DNA from 3 places in the Neobacillus sp. Soil_C_43 genome. Region 2 is predicted to be linked to each of the others. Evidence: predicted binding sites of a transcription regulator. Region 2 holds the regulator's gene; each other region holds the start of a gene.
The links. The regulator Rex, encoded in region 2, represses fermentation and respiration genes when NADH is low (regulators of the CRP and FNR family bind a similar motif). The targets are predictions, from matches to a motif close to TTGTGAAATATTTCACAA.
Positions count from the first base shown of each region.

Region 1: a site for Rex is predicted at 2,184-2,201, ahead of AC3A54_RS01320 (cytochrome c oxidase subunit 2A). Genes of this name have one in related genera too.
Region 3: a site for Rex is predicted at 2,534-2,551, ahead of AC3A54_RS02695 (L-lactate dehydrogenase). Genes of this name have one in related genera too.

Region 1 covers NZ_JBDGJV010000001.1:255,151-259,498, forward strand. The annotation lists gene AC3A54_RS01305 (isoprenylcysteine carboxyl methyltransferase family protein) at 97-666, opposite strand; gene AC3A54_RS01310 (type III polyketide synthase) at 667-1,755, opposite strand; gene AC3A54_RS01315 (hypothetical protein) at 1,960-2,085, opposite strand; gene AC3A54_RS01320 (cytochrome c oxidase subunit 2A) at 2,434-2,583, shown strand; gene AC3A54_RS01325 (cytochrome c oxidase subunit II) at 2,606-3,082, shown strand; gene AC3A54_RS01330 (b(o/a)3-type cytochrome-c oxidase subunit 1) at 3,082-4,348, shown strand, end outside.
Region 2 covers NZ_JBDGJV010000034.1:11,096-15,443, forward strand. The annotation lists gene AC3A54_RS25265 (MDR family MFS transporter) at 1-88, opposite strand, end outside; gene AC3A54_RS25270 (cytoplasmic protein) at 102-824, opposite strand; gene AC3A54_RS25275 (polymer-forming cytoskeletal protein) at 840-1,559, opposite strand; gene AC3A54_RS25280 (YhbD family protein) at 1,572-2,195, opposite strand; gene AC3A54_RS25285 (redox-sensing transcriptional repressor Rex) at 2,324-2,977, opposite strand; gene moaC (cyclic pyranopterin monophosphate synthase MoaC) at 3,012-3,509, opposite strand; gene AC3A54_RS25295 (ABC-F family ATP-binding cassette domain-containing protein) at 3,678-4,348, shown strand, end outside.
Region 3 covers NZ_JBDGJV010000001.1:502,852-507,199, forward strand. The annotation lists gene AC3A54_RS02685 (rhomboid family intramembrane serine protease) at 1-1,078, opposite strand, end outside; gene AC3A54_RS02690 (hypothetical protein) at 1,215-1,409, opposite strand; gene AC3A54_RS02695 (L-lactate dehydrogenase) at 1,510-2,463, opposite strand; gene AC3A54_RS02700 (DUF92 domain-containing protein) at 2,626-3,414, opposite strand; gene AC3A54_RS02705 (5-formyltetrahydrofolate cyclo-ligase) at 3,411-3,977, opposite strand; gene rpmG (50S ribosomal protein L33) at 4,040-4,189, opposite strand; gene AC3A54_RS02715 (hypothetical protein) at 4,265-4,348, opposite strand, start outside.

The DNA of each region.
Region 1 (4,348 bases), on a different contig from region 2:
CCCTTTTCGAACTCTGATTGAGAATGATTTTCATCGTTGAGATTAGTTTAACATAGCTGATAATCGTTTTCAATAACGTTTTATCAACTGTCACAATTATTTAACAATCTTAGGGAGAAAACGATTACAATTTTGGAAAGCATCAACATATTCAGTTAAATCCTGAAGAGCCTTCTCCTCCTCTGGAATTCGACGAGACAAAATCATCACATTAAGCATGGTAAACAAGATAGAGGTGATATAGGAAGAAAATAATAATGGAACAACCAGTAGCTCGATAGCTACGACAAAATAATTTGGATGTTTTATAAAACGATATGGCCCCTTCCTTATAACCTTCGCATTGGCTAAGACAAGAATTTTTGTATTCCAATACTTTCCAAGCGAAGTGATTGCCCATAATCTGACTAACTGAGTAACTATAAAAACGGTCAGCAATAAAGGCCATATTGGGGATAATCCGCGATTCAGCCAAACCTTCTCGCCGAAAAAAACAATAAAAAACAGAATATGCATGCCAACCATATATCTATAATGCTTTACTCCAAATTCAATGGCACCATTTTTCTTCATCCATCTTTCATTACTTTTAGCAATAAGCAGCTCTGTTACTCTTTGAGAAATGATGACTCCGAATAAAACAAGGAATGGAAGAACATTATTCATTTACACCCACCTCATTAGTAGCAGTTCAGAACTAAACCCTGGACCTAGAGCTGTTCCAAGCCCAATAGTATTCTTCGGAATATCCTTCTCCATGATTCGTTTCAGTACATAAAGGATTGTAACCGACGACATATTGCCAAATTGCTTTAGCACCTCTAAGGATATATCTGTCATGGAAGTAGGGATATCTAATGATTTAACATAGGCATCTATCACTTTTTTACCACCAGGGTGGGCAATAAAATAATCTACCTGACTTAGGTTCATGTGATATAGATCTAGAAATTCCTTCACATTTGGCTTTAACCATTCTTCAATAATTCGAGGTATATCTCTGGAAAAGACAACGTACAAACCTGAACTTTTAATCTCCCAGCCCATTACGTCCAACGAGTTTGGCATGAGTGTAGATTGTGTTCCGATAATCGATGGATACGCCGCTTTTTTTCTATAACTCTTTGTATTCGAAGAGTCGCCACAAACCAATGCACAGGCAACCCCATCTGCAAATAGTGAGACCCCTATTAAATTACTCTTTGACAGATCATTACGTTGAAAGGTTAGACTGCATAGTTCAATTGAAAGGACAAGCACCTTTGCTTCAGGAAATGCCAAGCAATACTCAAATGCTCTTGATAATCCCACAGCCCCACCAGCGCATCCAAGCCCCCAAATTGGTATCCGTTTCGTGTGTGGACTAAAAGGGAGTTGATTCATAATTCTCGCATCAATACTTGGAGTTGCCACACCTGTAGTTGAAATAAAAAATATCGCATCTATTTCTTCATAAGGCAGGGGTTTTTCAAGAAAAATAGTATTATTTAAGCATTTGGTAATCGCCTCACTACCAAATGTAACAGCAGCCTCTATGTAAGCATTATTTTTCTCCTCAAACGTATGGTTATCTTTAAACCAATCTAGCCCTTTCACAAAATGCCTTTTTTCAATTTGTCCATTTTGAAAGGCTTTTAAGAGTCTTTCAATATCCTTAAATGAGTCCGCAAAAAGATCACGTGCAAACTCTACTGCTTGATTTTGATTAATTTCATATGGGGGTATTACTTCTGAAACAGAAAGAATAGCGGGCATCATACATTCTCCTTCATCCTATGTACGGGTATTTTTTCCAGTAATCAGGAGAATTATTCGAATGTTTATTTCACTACATGGGCAAAAAAAAAGCCTCCCTACGACAGGGAAGCAAACGTTTTGAAGGTTGTTGTTGTTGTGCTCTTAAATTATATCGCGATTTTAAATTTCCTTCATTACATAATCTTTACCAATTTTAGTGGCTTATTGTTTTTCTGGTTGAGCTTGAACCTCAATCTTTATTTTTTTATTTGCCAATAATCCGCAAACTTCACAATCTTGTTCTTCATTATATAATAATCGACATTGTTCACAATAATATTTTTCCATAGAAAACCCTCGCTTCCTAATTAAACTAAGTCATTATGATTTATCTTATTTTTCATGTTTCAGGAATGTGACTTGGTTTCAAAAACATGGATTTTTGCTTGTGAAACATTAATCAATTACTTTTATCACAGGTAAAGTGTGATGGTTCACATTTATGTCACATTTACCCCAAGGTTAATGTGACATAAATCACTGTTATATCAAGTTTTTAACATTAACATAGTAGTTACCTAAGGAATGAACAATTTGTGAACTTCCAAATTTTATAGTTTAATTTCACAATTGTTTTGTATTATGAAAGAGAACTTATTATTTAATCTTTACTTTTCTTGAAGGGAGTGCAAGGGGATGGCAAAAACGGAATTAAAAACAAAACAAAAAACCGAGATCGAAGACAGCTCTTCTCTCAAAGGAACATTAGCGTCCGTTTTCTTTTTGGGATTTTTCATTGTGGTCACTTGGGTAGGTGTCTATTACCTATTTGTAGAACGTTTTTAATGATTGAAGGGGGAAAAAGATAATGCATATGCATAAATTTGAAAAAATATGGCTCGCATTTGGAATAGGTGCCCTTGTAGTATTTTTGGTCACCATTGGCGTTAGTGCTTTTTATCTAGGTAACAAACCACCTAGTTGTTTAACTACTATTAATCCTGAGAAGGTCAATCAAACAAAACCATTTACAGAGCCAGGCCTTCACAAAGTTGAAGGGAAAGAATGGGACTATGAATTAGTGTATGTGGCTTCAGCCTTCTCATTTAATCCTGTGCAAGTAAAAGTGCCACTAGGTGCGAAAGTAAGGGTCATTGCAACAACAACAGATGTTGTTCATGGATTCGAAGTAGCTGGAACTAATATTAATATGATGCTTGAACCTGGTTATGTCAGTGAATATACGACAACCTTTGACAAGGCTGGCGAATATCTAATTGTGTGTAATGAATATTGTGGTGCTGGACACCATCTAATGAGTTCAAAGATTGAGGTGGTAAAATAATGGTTAACAATACAGCTGTAAAAGTAAAAGTTGACCCACGTGATGCAAAGCTTTCGATGGCACACTTTTTTGTCGCCTTCTCCGCTCTTGCTCTTGGTGGTTTGATGGGACTTCTCCAAACCCTCGTTCGTTCTGGTAAATGGGAACTTCCTTGGGGAATCGATTATTATCAAGTTTTAACTGTCCACGGAGTATTAATGGGACTTGTTTTAACCACTTTCTTTATTATGGGATTTCAATATGCTGCGGTAAGCAGAACAACTGGAGGACATTCCCCAGCAGCAAGACGTACCGGCTGGATTGGCTTTTGGGTCATGTTGATCGGTACATTAATGGCTGCAACAATGGTTTTGCTTAAAGAAGCATCTGTTCTTTATACGTTCTATGCTCCACTAAAAGCACACTGGATTTTTTATTTGGGCTTAACCTTTGTAGTTGTTGGAAGCTGGATTGATGGTTCTGCTCAGATTCTGACCTATGCAAAATGGCGTAAGAATAATCCAGGACAGCCAAGTCCTTTATTAAGCTTTATGGCTGTAGTGAATACTGTTCTTTGGATTGTGGCTACATTAGGTGTTGCTGCAACCGTTTTATTCCAATTACTGCCTTGGTCACTTGGCTTAGTGGATACTGTTGATGTTTTAGTCAGCCGTACATTGTTCTGGTATTTTGGTCATCCATTAGTTTATTTCTGGTTATTACCCGCTTATATGTGTTGGTATGCCATTATCCCAAAAATTATCGGTGGGAAAATTTTCTCCGATTCCTTAGCTCGTTTATCTTTTATTTTGTTCTTGCTTTTCTCTATACCGGTAGGTTTTCACCACCAATTAACCGAACCTGGAATTGATCCAGCATGGAAATTCTTACAAGTAATTTTAACATTCATGGTTATTATCCCATCATTAATGACAGCTTTCTCTTTATTTGCAACCTTTGAGAGATATGGCCGTTCAAAAGGCGCAACTGGTCTTTTTGGCTGGTTCAGAGTTCTACCATGGGGTGATGCTCGTTTTATCGTTCCATTTATCGGTATGGCTGTTTTTATCCCAGCTGGTGCTGGTGGTATTATTAACGCTTCAAACCAGATGGACCAGGTAGTTCATAATACTATATGGGTAACAGGCCATTTCCACTTAACGGTAGCAACATCTGTTGCGTTAACATTTTTTGGAATCTCCTACTGGTTAGTACCGCATTTAACAGGACGTAAATTAACAAAAGCAATGAATAAACTAGGTATTATTCAAGGCTGGGTATGGACAA
Region 2 (4,348 bases):
CAACGATGGTATTATCCATTGATGCCATTAAAATACCTAATAATAGGCCTGCGACTACTAAACCTAATTTACTATCTTTTGCTGTCATCCCCTATCCCCCTCTAAACCTTCGTTTTTATTTTTATAGTGGCGCTAGGGTCATGGACCAAATCCTCTCGATACTCCACCAAACCGATGTCACATCCAGGACCGATTTTCACAATATTTCCTCGAACGATCGCTGCTTTTGTGTTTTCTAAGTACACCTCATCGCCTTCGATGACTTTCGCATCGAGAAAACCCGCCCTCTTTGAGAGTGGAATATTAGTGAATGGAATAAACCACGATCCTCTTTTCACCGAAATCTTCCCTCCGCCAATTTCCTCCGCTGTGCTCTCACCAAAGCTCAGGATAATTTTAACGGTGTCGGCAGATAGCAACCCCTTAATTTCAAAGCCTCCGCTCGAGTCAAATTTCTCATACGCGACATCACCTTTAACAGAGATACTTCCTTTAATAACGGCTGACTCACCCATCAATCGGTCATCCGCCTCTAACAAGCCAAAAATCTTCATTTTTTTCAAATGTGCCTTCCCGCCCACGGTCATTGTGCCCATAACGAGTGCTTCCTCTGCCTCCATCGATCCTTTGACCTCAGCCTCACCCAAGATTTTAGCCGAGCGTGTTTTCACATTTTCGCACGCCTCACTTGTTCCATATACATGAAATCTCGAACAGTCTACATTATTGACGATGGTTCCTTCTCCTCTTATGCTGATTTTTCTATATTGGCCGCCAGGATAACTCCCCGAACCATTTATGATCAGGTTACTGCTTTTCTCCATTTTCCTACCCCCCTATTACACTTTTATACTTTCTTTGACGACAGCATTTTTATGTTTTGAAAAATCTTCCCGGTACTCAACGACACCAATTTGGCAATTCAGGCCAATCTTCACCTGATTCCCACGTACAACCTTGGCAATGGTATTTTCTAGTTCAATTTTGTCTCCTTCAATGAATTCCACTTCGAGCTGAGTGGAAAACAACGGTTTAATGAGACTTTCGAAAAAGGAACCTCTATGTTTCACCGAAATGGTTTCACCGCCGATTTCTTTTGCCTTACATGGGCCATGAAGTTGTATCATAATTTGTTCGGCATTTAATAACCCGCCTATAGCAAATTGAGAATCTGCTTTAAAAATCTCTGCCTCACAATCTCCTTCTACCCTTAACACCCCATTAATTTTGATTTCCTCACTTTTGACTTTTCCACCAACAGATGCCTTGCCAGAAACCTTTAATTTTTTCACATATAGATTTTCGCCAATCTTTGCCGTTCCATCTATCGATAGGTGCTGAGATTCAATCGTTCCCTTGACCTTTGCTTTACCGTTTATTTTCGTCTGTTCACTTGTCACATTCCCATCCACAGTCCCGAAACCATTACTTTCAAACTCCACGCAATCAACATCACTGTTAACCGTTCCGAATCCATTTACAATGACCTGGCGAAACGTTCCGCCATTGGAAGCACCGAAACCATTGATGACTAAGTCTCCTCTTTCCTTCATATCCATGTATATTCTCCTTTATAATAATTTTGCTTTGATCTCTTCCATACACGACATCAGTGAGAGCTGCACAACCATTTTCGTCCCCAAATCCATATGCATGGCTTCAGCGTTAATGAGCAAGAGACACGATGACACCCCAAGCTTCCTTGTTATCACTAATTCACAGCTTTTTTGTTTGATTAAAGTGGCATGCTCTTTTAGCACCTGAAGCATCATCTTTCCTTCATCTTGATTAATCTCACCAGATTGAAGCAGCTTCTCAAGCACATATACCTCAAGCATTCTAGTAATCGTAAATGTATGGCTTCCTTTTTCATTCTCAAGGTAAAAACCCATGACAGCAGATGAAACAATGTTACGTTTTACTAACTCATCTTTTCCTAACTGCAAGTCAGAAATATTCGGTGAAAACATGTCTGCCAGTTCATCTAGTGATAAATTTTCTTTCATTGTTTGGATTTTATTGATTCTTCCTAAAATCTTCTCTTTTGGAAAAAAGGTCTCCTGTCCCGTAAATGTTGATTTACGTATAAACCAGTCTTCTGGAATAAGGTCCTTACGTTTCCATCTATATAACTGTCCATAGGAAATTCCCGCTAATTCTAATAGGTCTTTTTTTGAGATTAACTCCTCGCTCATGGTAAAAACCCCTTTCTGTTTATCAATGTAACATAACACTGTTACGCTTGTAAAGTTGTAACTTACATATTTTTGTAAATAAAAAAAACCTCCTACGATTGAATCATCGTAAAAGGCCTTACACTGTTCTATTCCTCTACATCCACTGTCGGATAGTGCTTTAAAAAGTAAACCAATGATTGCAGTTCCACTGCCAGGTCAATATGGTGAACCCGAATCGACCCTGGTACATTTAACCGAGCAGGCGTAAAGTTTAAAATCCCTTTAACTTCCGCTTTTACCAGTCGGTCCGTTATCATTTGCGCAACAGGAGCTGGCACCGTTAAAATAGCCACCTGAATATCACTATTTTCTAATACCTTCTCCAAATCATCCATATGATGAACTGGAACTTCGCGAATCGTTGTCCCCATTTTTTCCGGATCGACATCAAACGCGACCTCGATCTTCGTGTTGTTATTTTTTAAAAAGTTATAATTTAAAAAGGCAGTCCCCAAATTACCGACCCCAATTAACGCAACTTTTGTTAATTCATCCTGATCCAGCGTTTTCCGGAAAAAGGTTAACAAATAATTAACATTATAGCCATACCCCTTCTTACCTAATGCCCCAAAATAGGAAAAGTCACGGCGAATCGTTGCCGAGTCCACCTTTACCGCTTCACTTAACTCTGCAGATGAAACTCTTTGTTTGCCGGAAGTATGCAGGTTCTTTAAAAATCGATAATAGAGGGGCAGCCGTTTCGCTGTCGCCTGTGGTATTTTCATCGTTTCGTTACTCATATTCTCCCACACCCCATGAATGGTTTTTTAACTCTTATTTAACCTGTTCATTTCTTCTAAAATCACCGTTTTTACCGCCTGTTTTTTCCACTAAATAGGTTGGTCCAATAACCATCCCTTTATCAACTGCCTTACACATATCATAAACGGTTAAAGCACAAGCAGATGCAGCTGTGAGCGCTTCCATTTCCACACCTGTATTCCCCTTTGTTTTCACCGCTGCCTCAATATGTAATTGAAAGTTCCCTGTTTGATCCTCTTCCCATGCAAAAGAAATATTCACACCAGTCAGTGGAATGGGATGACACATAGGAATAATATCCCATGTTTTTTTAGCCGCCATTACGGCTGCAACTTGGGCAACAGCTAATACATCGCCCTTTTTCATCTCATGATTGGTTATTTTGTCAAAAATTTCTTTACTTACAGTTATGCTAGAATGAGCAAGAGCAGTACGTGCTGTCTCAGGCTTGTCGCTGACATCTACCATCTTTGCTCTACCTTCTTCATTAAAATGCGTAAATTCGGCCATATAAAAAATCCTCCTACCAAAAAATAATACACTATTTTTCCTTTTATGTGTGTGAAACTTTGAACGAATCACTAGATTTTTTATAAGAACAGCTCCTAGAAGAGTCCGAGTTATTGCTGTCATTCCGCTTATACGGTACACTAGTCCTAAGTAATAGAGGTGAATAAAATGATTTTATTGCAAGTGAATCAATTACAAAAATATTATGGTGCTGACCTTATTTTATCGAATATAAAGCTAGAATTACAAACGAGAGACCGTGTGGCCCTTGTTGGCCGTAATGGTGCCGGAAAATCGACCTTATTAAAGATTATTGCCGGACATTTGTCTCATGATGGCGGCGAAATCATCAAACCAAAAGAAGTAACCATCGGGTATCTAGCTCAGAACACAGGATTAGAATCCAAATTGACCATTTGGGACGAAATGTTAACCGTATTTGAACCACTTCAAATCATGGAAAAATCGCTCCGCAAACTGGAAAAACAAATGGCGGATCCTTCTGTGTTTGAAGACCCAGGCAAGTACGAACGGGTGCTAAAAGAATATGATACCCTCCAGGTTAAATTCAAGGAGCAGGGCGGATACCAGTTTGAAGCTGACATTCGTTCGGTTCTGCACGGTTTAAACTTCCAGGCTCATTCTCTCATGATTGCTAGTTTAAGCGGTGGTCAAAAAACCCGCCTTGCTTTGGGGAAATTACTGCTAACCAAACCTGATATTTTAATATTGGACGAGCCTACCAACCATCTGGATATTGATACCCTTTCATGGCTGGAGCAATATTTGCAGGGGTACGATGGCGCGATCTTAATCGTCTCTCATGACCGCTACTTCTT
Region 3 (4,348 bases), on a different contig from region 2:
AATGCATCATTCCTGATGCCAAAAATCCTCCAATCAGCCCACCTAAATGTCCAGCATTATCTATTCCACTTTGTGAAAAACCAAATGCAATATTTACTAAAAAGATAGCGACCACGTACGTTCCAAGTGTCCTTGCAAATAATTTCGGGTAGATGACACCGAAGTAAAGTAAGGCCCCAAAGCACCCCGAAATAGCTCCACTTGCTCCTACTGAAACGTTATCAACAAAAATAAAGCTAGCAATGAACCCTGTTATTCCCGAAAACAAGTAGATAAATACAAACCGGACACTACCGTACATTCTTTCAACTGCCGTACCTATAAAATATAAGGACAGTGTATTCATAGCTAAATGGGTAAATCCACTATGAAGAAACACTGGTGTAAGAAAACGCCACCATTCACCATCTTGAATGTATGGATTAAACTTTGCTCCATACTTAATCAAATTCTGGTTATTCGTACTTCCACCATGTGTCTCTAACCAGAAAAAAACGGCAATTTGAATGATCATAAATACATAGGTAAAAAACGGTTTACCGCTCGTAAATACAGCTCTTTCAGAGTTCGCTTTTTTTATTGCATATTCTAAAGCGGAATTCTTTAAATGGGTAACATCCTGTTCGGAGTATTCATCGTTAATTGAAAAAGTAATATCCTTTCCATACCGCTCTGAAAGAAATCGCAAACCTTCATCGTAATTCTTACTGGTTAACAAAACTGAGTTCACAATCGTTTTCTTTCCTTCTGGATAAACAAATGGCTTAGCCAGTCGATACTCATATTCATCAACAGGTGGAAATTGACTGACATATATATTTAATAATTTTAGTTCCCCACGACGGACCTGTCTACGGACTCTCTCCCCATTAGTTGTGCAAAACTCAATATCTTTTTGTATGGAGTTGCTCCAGTCAATGTCTCGGCGAAGCAAACGAACAATTGGAGCCCCCTTACTTTCAAGTTTTTCTAACCAAAGCTCTTTTTGATTATCAAATAATTGAATAATTCTATAGCCCTGCTCAGATATAAAAAAATATGCCAACCTCCAAAAAACATAGTCCTCTCTATAATTCAACTTCCCCCCTACTTTCTATATAAGAATAAGTCGCAGTTAGAGACATTTTAATTCATTTTTTCCTCATTATTTTCATTATAAACGAATAAACCAAGTCACCATAATTAAACAAACAAAAAAAACCATCTGTGGCTTTTCACCGTTCAGATGGTCCTCCAAATACCGATTGCATCATTTTATTTTTTACACCAGGAAAGCTCATGATGGAACCAACAGCTAACCTACGCATCCAACCGGAACCAAGTAGAATATTGATTAATCGATATCTATATCGATAGGCAAAATATCCAATTGAGCCAATCATCAAAATGGATGTTAACATACGTGACATTCTCATCCCTCCTGTTGTTATTTTGTGATACTGGTTTGCATATTATCCAAAAATCATAAAATAAAGACTGACCTTTTGCAGTCAGCCTCTCATTGTCTTACTATATATTCTTAAATACAGGTTCCATTGTGTTCTTTAGAACATTAACTGAGTTTGTAAACTTTTCTTTTTCATCCTCACTTAAATCGAGCTCAACGACTTCTCTTATCCCGTTTCGATTCACAACGGCAGGAACCCCAATATAAATATCATTTTGTCCATATTCTCCATCGAGGTATGCGGATACTGTAAGAACAGAGTTTTCGTTTCGTAAGATTGCCTTGGTCAATCGAACTAAGCCCATGGCAATTCCATAATACGTGGCACCCTTTCTTTCGATGATATGATAGGCCGCATCACGAACATTTAGGAAGAGTTGATTTAAATCATCTTGAATGAATCCGGCTTTATTTTTTGTCCATTCAGAAATAGAAGTACCAGCTATATCAGCGTGGCTCCAAACAGGAAGTTCAGTATCACCATGTTCACCAATGATATAGGCGTGAACATTTCGGGTATCTACATCGAAGTAGTCGCCCAGTAAGAATCGGAATCTTGCTGTATCAAGGATTGTTCCTGAGCCAATGACGCGTTCTTTTGGAAGTCCTGAGAATTTCCAGACCGCATAGGTTAGAATATCAACTGGGTTTGTAGCAACTACAAAGATTCCATCAAAACCACTCGCCATAATTTGTTCAACAATGCCTTTAAATATTTTTGTGTTCTTTTCAACTAAGTCAAGTCGTGTTTCTCCTGGTTTTTGGTTGGCCCCTGCTGTAATGACAACAAGATCTGCGTCCCCACAATCCTTGTAATCTCCATACCAAATTTTTGTACGAGATGGAGCGAATGGAAGTCCATGATTTAAGTCCATTGCATCTCCTTCTGCTTTATCTTTATTTAAGTCAATTAAGACAAGTTCCTCAGTTATACCTTGATTTAATAATGCAAATGCATAGCTAGAACCAACAAATCCTGTACCAATTAATGCTACTCTATTCACTCGATTTAACATGGCTTATTCCTCCAATAGGTAGTTTAAGGTGCGTTCATCAAATCTCATTAATATCTTACCTACAATTAGATTGTACACTATTTCACAATCTTTCATTGCTATAAAACCTTCATGAAACCGTTATCTATTAGTCAATTTTGTTACAAGTGGTTTTTTGGTTTATTAAGTTGTTAATTGAATGACTAAAATTGCTAAAATTGCAGAAAGGACGCCTGAAAGAAAATTTACCATATCATTATCTACTAATGGAAAACCCTTTATTCTAGTTGTTACTATTTGACAATGTTCTTTTTTCTCAGTTTCTATCCCACATTTTTTACAAACATATACCTGCTGGTAAAAAGCCCCTATAATCGTATCAATAACATTACCAATATATCCAAATAAAAAAATGAGAACAGCTAATCTAAAACTTATCGTAAAAAGCCAATAACTAAAGATAGAAATAAGAAGCGAGCCAGCTAGTGCTGCTGTGCTGCCTAACATACTTATTGCACCTGAGGTCCCCTTCTCAATCCGCTTAAATGTACGTATGTATATAGGGTGCTTACGGCTAAGGCTACCAATTTCAGAAGCCCATGTATCTGAATTTGCACTTGCGAGACAAACAACAAATCCTATTAACCAAATAAAATCAGGATGATAGTAATGAACAATACTAAAAAATCCAGCTGCTCCTCCATTAGCAAACACTTGCCGCCAATCCCTTGTTGCACCTTTTGCCAATTTTTCTTCAATACTATTCTTTGCGGAGCTCTTATATTTGGACCATAGGCTTGAAGAAGCAAAGAAGACACCAAGAAGGACCAATCCGTTTATTCCAAAACCCAAATATACAGCAAGCCCAGTTATTATAGCTGCAAGGGCACCTGATACGGTCAACGATTTAAGTGAATAGCCTGCTAGTCCTGTCAATAGAATACCCATAAAAACCATTAAAACTTCGATCATTTTGTATAAATAACCTCAACATTTGTAATAATTTTTGATACAGGTAAATCATACGTTTCAACTTGGAATTGCTCAACTATTTGATTTTCAAAGGCAAGTGAGAGTGTTTTCCCTGAATAAGCGGTTAAATACCGATCATAATATCCACCGCCGAATCCCACACGATATCCTGTTTTCGTATATGCAAGGCCTGGTACAATTAAAAGATCGATATCATCTGCTTCGACCTTAGCAGTTTGGTCTTCAATTGGTTCATATAGACCATAAAACACGGACTCAAGCTGGGAAAATTCCTTTAATGTTCGAAATACTAATTTCTTTTCCTTTGGGTTACACTTTGGTACTACCACTTGTTTACCTTGTTCCCATGCTTTACGAATAATTTGATATGTATCAACTTCAGGACGCTTTGATATGGTGATTCCAATGACATTTGCTTGTTTCCAGTCATGATCATCAAACAACCGAGTTGCTATTTTATAGGAGTAATCTTCATAGAGAGGTCTTGTTAGTTCTGAGAGAGAATCCTTTATTATTTTGCGTAGTGAATGTTTATCATTCATTCGATTGAAACCTCCATACATAACTTTTGGACAACAAAAAAAGCAGCAGGAAGCCCTACTGCTTATTTTGTTTCACGGTGTGCTGTTGTACGCTTTTCTCTTGGGCAATATTTCTTAAGCTCAAGACGGTCTGGGTTGTTACGTTTATTTTTTGTTGAAATATAGTTACGGTCTCCACACTCAGTGCAAGCTAACGTAATATTTACACGCATGTCAATTTCCCTCCAAACGATTAAGCTAGTTCGTTCATACGACTTTTCTATAATATCATTTTTCAAAAGGAAATGCTAGTGTATATTTTTTATTAGAGCATCTTCCATTGCAATTAATTCATTTTTGTTCGATCCATTAATACTCCAGGTAATCATTTT